2 regions of the Rheinheimera sp. KL1 genome follow, and region 2 is predicted to be linked to the other one. Evidence: predicted binding sites of a transcription regulator. Region 2 holds the regulator's gene; the other holds the start of a gene.

Region 1 (2,405 bases), on a different contig from region 2:
GACTGTATTTCTTGTTATGCGTCGGGAAATAGCCCTTGCGATCGACACCGCCAGCGTACAACACATTGCTGTGACGCTCCAAAATAGGTTCCTGAATTAAAGGGAAAAACTGGTCGGTAAAGCTATCGTAAGCGGTATGAAATTTTTGCGGATTGGTGTTGGCTATAGCCTGATATTGTTCGGCAAATAATTGTTGCTCTGTCAGCTTGCCATCACTCAGCGCTTTTTCAAATAAAGCAGCTATTGCAGCGGCTGCTTGCTGCGCTTCTTTCAGTACAGGGTTAAAGAAACTTTGCTCGGTAACAGTGCTGAGTTCACGGTAAATACTTTCAGTTTCTACCGATAATTCAATGGCTTGGTCGGCCACTGTGCTGCCCTTATGTTCTATCGCGGATAAGGCTTTATTAATACTCTGAATCGACTGGCCTAGTTGCTGGCTGGTGTTTTCTAATCCAGTACTAACCTGCTCTATTTGCTCCAAAGCTGCGGATACTTGCCCTACTTCAGTATTGATGCCATTAAAACCTGCGGCCACAGATTGTAATTCCTGCTGCACGTCACCACTTAACTGCACCAGCTGCGTCATGACGCCCGCTGTTTGTTCACTTTGACTGCGAATATCAGCCAGCATTTTTGCAATGTCTTTGGTCGCTTCTGAGGTTTTGCCCGCTAAAGCCCGCACTTCATCTGCGACTACAGCAAAACCACGGCCTTGTTCACCAGCCCGCGCCGCTTCAATAGCGGCGTTTAACGCCAATAAGTTAGTTTGATTAGCAACACCAGTGATCACTTCAGTAATACGCTGGATATCGTCGGCACTGCCTTTGAGTTGCTCCAGCCTTGCGGCTGCATCACTGACTGCGTTAGCTAACTGGTTGATGTTATCAACACTTTTTTGCAAACGCTGATCAGCTGCACTGCAGGCGTTAGCGGTATGAGTGATGCTATGGCTGATTTGCTGCAGATTATCTGTGAGTTGACCACTGGTATCAGTTAAGCCTGTCGCCGCGTTGCCAATCTGGCTGCAGTCGTCACCGCTGTGTTTGATATCTTTAATTAAACCATCGATATAAAAAGAAACTTCTGCTGCCCCTATCGCCATTTTTGAAGTGGCTTCGGTAATGTGATGAGCGCTATCGGCCAGCGCGTTGGATCCATCTTTAGCCTGAATTTCTGGTTGTTTCTGGTTATTCCAATATAGAAAACCGACCACAGCGCATAAGTTTAACGCCACCAACAGCCAGCTATTAAAATCCAGCCACAGGTACAAGACCTGGGCCACCAGCCAGAGCACAACAAACACCACTGCAGCACGAACATTTTCCATAACGACTTCCCATTCGACAAAGGCAACATGGCAGAAGAAAAACTATAGAATTCACAACTCTACAGCATTTTGGTTTTGGCAGTGTTTCTGTTATGCAAGCAACTGTCAAACCATCCACAGGGGAATGCGACTAAAGTCTAAGTCACTTTGGTTTACACCTGTAGTCCTTGAAGCCAGAGCTTTGTTGTCAGCCTCCTCTCAGACCAGCGACATAGATTGACTATGCGCCATACCGACTTGTCGCGCTGCATCTTCAGGTCACTTGGGTATATATGTCGCTATTGCCGGACAGGAAAACCGCAATCCGTCCAGGCTTGTATACCGCCAGCTATGGAGTATAGGTCACGAAAGCCCATACGTTGCAGCGACTCCACTGCCAAAGCGGAACGAGCGCCAGAGCGGCAAATTAAATACAAAGGCTGAGTGGCTAATTCGGTCAAAGCCACGACCGCATCTTTATGCTCAGCAACAGCTGGATGCTGTGGCAACTGCATTTCCAACACGCCCCTGGGCATATTCACTGCAGTTGGAATATGACCTGTGGCAAATTCGGCAGGTTCACGCACATCAATAATTCGCACCTGACTGGTTTGTAATAAAGCAGCAAGTTGCTGTACTGTCAGTTCCTGAATTTTAGCTTTGGCTTCAGCCACCAGTTGGGCTCCGGTTTTCATAAAAGCAATCCTGTGTAGTGAGTTGGTTTTACTATATACCGAAAGAAGCCGCAGGTGGAATCAGGTAGCAACACAACGATTTGAAATGAATCGACCAGAATTTCTTAGACACTTTGTAGCCTGAGGACTAAAGAGTATATGTGTGCAGGCACCGGCCAAGATTGCTCACCCTTCCGGTTTGCCCTGACTGGCTCTACCGGTTTGGTCTGCTCACCCTGGTGGTGATTTTGCTCACTTTAGATAGCAAAAAGGACACCGGGTTATGGGTGTCCTTTTTGTTTCTAATTACATCGGATATTACCTATCCCATAAAAATTTCTGCTTTCTTATTATCTAAAAATAACAACCAGTTATATCAATACAAATCCATAATCTCCACAGAAGCCAGAATACAGATAATAGAA
Region 2 (2,405 bases):
CAAACTTGATGAATGCTTAAGTTTGGGAGAAATTATTAACGTGGCAATCCAAAATGCGTTGCCGGTCAGTTATTTGACTCAGGGCCAAAGAGTTCCTGAGGATATCGAAATGGCTGATGCGAAAACAATGGTTGCCAAGGCAGAGCAGTTACGGATCTCTAACAGTAGTACGGGCTATCAATGGTATTCAGATACAACGGCCCGGGTGGAAGGAACCTATGCATAATCTTCCGATGAATGATGATCAAGCCAGTGGCCTGAGACGAATGAAGCAACAACAGCAACAACAGATAGTAAAAGTCATAGCCGTGACAGGCGGCAAAGGTGGCGTGGGTAAAACCAACGTTACGCTGAACCTTGCCATGTCAATGGCTCAGCTTGGAAAAAAAGTATTAGTGCTGGACGCTGACCTTGGGTTAGCGAACTGTGACGTTATGCTTGGGCTTCGGGTGCAAAAAAACTTATTTCATGTGTTGTCCGGCGAGGCTGAGCTGGATGACATTCTGATAGAAGGACCTTTTGGTATCAAAATTGTTCCTGCAACATCAGGCACTCAGTCGATGACCGAATTAAAGCCTGTGGAACATGCTGGTCTTATCCGCGCTTTTAGCGAAATGCGTACCCGTTTTGATATTTTACTGGTGGACACAGCTGCCGGTATTTCCGATATGGTATTGAGTTTTTCCCGCGCTTCACAAGACGTGTTAGTGGTGGTTTGTGATGAACCTTCTTCTATCACTGATGCTTACGCCTTAATGAAAATATTAAGCCGTGAACACGGTGTACAGCGCTTTAAAATTGTCGCCAACATGGTCCGCAGTTTAAAAGAAGGGCAAGAGCTTTTCGCCAAGCTAAGCCGGGTGACAGACAGGTTTTTAGATGTCAATCTGGAGCTGGTAGCTACCATTCCATTTGATGAAAACGTCAGAAAAGCGGCTCGTAAACAAAAAGCTTTTGTCGATGCTTTTCCAAAAACTCCGGCCTCTTTAGCTATCCGAACTTTAGCCACCCGTGCCATCCAGTGGCCAGTGCCGCCTGTGGCATCCGGGCACCTGGAATTTTTCCTGGAACAATTGGTACAGCAACCTGAAGCGAGAGGTCTGGTTTGAATAGCAAACTTGCGGCCTACGGCGCCGCTGATCATTTGACACAAATGGTGGAACGGCATGCGCCTCTGGTAAAACGTATTGCCTATCATCTGTTAGCTCGATTGCCCGCAAGTGTCTTAGTCGACGATTTAATTCAGTCTGGCATGATAGGTCTGATTGAAGCAGCTAAGAATTTTGATGGCAGCAAGGGCGCAAGTTTTGAAACCTTTGCCGGTATCCGTATCCGTGGCTCTATGCTGGATGAAATTCGCCGTGGCGACTGGACTCCACGCTCTGTCCACCGCAACTCCCGCATGATAGCTGAAGCTATTGCAGAGCTTGAATCTGAACTGGGTCGTGATGTAAAAGATAGTGAAGTTGCTGAAAAACTTGATATATCTTTAGATGAGTATCATCATATGCTTAGTGACGCCAGCAGTGGTCGCATTATTGGCATCGAAGATCTGGGCATCTCTGATGATGTGTTGGTCACAGCAAATGATAAAGATGATGATCATTTGTACGAACAACAGGCAACTGATGCATTTCAACAGGCGTTGATAAAAAATATCAGTAGCTTACCGGAGCGAGAAGCTATAGTGTTGTCGCTGTATTATAATGACGAACTAAATTTGAAAGAGATTGGCGCTGTGCTGGATGTTAGTGAGTCCAGGGTCAGTCAGATTCATAGTCAGGCGCTGGTGCGCTTGCGCTCCAGGATGCAGGATTGGTTGTAATAGTTTGAGTTAGTCCAGCTTGGGCTCTCACCGGAGGGGATTTTGGATAAGAATATGAAAATTCTTGTGGTTGATGATTTCTCAACCATGAGACGCATTATAAAAAACCTGTTAAGAGATCTTGGTTTTACCAATGTCTCCGAGGCTGATGATGGCAGCACTGCATTACCTATGCTGCAAAACGGTGATTTTGATTTTGTAGTCACTGACTGGAACATGCCTGGTATGCAAGGTATCGATTTGTTACGTGCAATTCGAGCTGACGCTAAACTGAAGCATATTCCTGTGTTGATGGTTACTGCGGAAGCTAAAAAGGAACAAATCATTGCTGCTGCACAGGCAGGCGTGAATGGATATATCGTTAAACCTTTTACTGCTGCAACCTTACAGGAAAAACTGGCTAAAGTATTCGAACGCCTGGGTTAAACCGTAACTGACAAAGGAGTACACCATGTCTGTAGCTACGGCACCCTTGATTTCTTTAGAGCAGGCCCGTGAATTAGTTCAGTTGCTGGAGTTTGGCGAAACCCAAGCCGCAAATGAACTGGTGCAACAGCTGGCTGTACCGGGCTCCTCTGAG

The links. Region 2 encodes FliA, which starts transcription of late flagellar genes. Its sites were predicted from a motif close to GCTAAAGTTNNNNNNNNNNCNGCCGATA; they were not measured.
Region 1: the regulator FliA is predicted to act here: its motif matches at 1,558-1,585, upstream of WH43_RS13035 (methyl-accepting chemotaxis protein).

The regions. Positions count from the first base shown of each region.
Region 1 covers NZ_LAMX01000022.1:2,254-4,658, reverse strand. The annotation lists gene WH43_RS13035 (methyl-accepting chemotaxis protein) at 1-1,327, opposite strand, end outside; gene WH43_RS13030 (rhodanese-like domain-containing protein) at 1,606-2,001, opposite strand; gene WH43_RS13025 (hypothetical protein) at 2,357-2,405, opposite strand, start outside.
Region 2 covers NZ_LAMX01000019.1:154,904-157,308, forward strand. The annotation lists gene flhF (flagellar biosynthesis GTPase FlhF) at 1-226, shown strand, start outside; gene WH43_RS10425 (MinD/ParA family protein) at 219-1,109, shown strand; gene WH43_RS10430 (RNA polymerase sigma factor FliA) at 1,106-1,825, shown strand; gene cheY (chemotaxis response regulator CheY) at 1,880-2,251, shown strand; gene WH43_RS10440 (protein phosphatase CheZ) at 2,277-2,405, shown strand, end outside.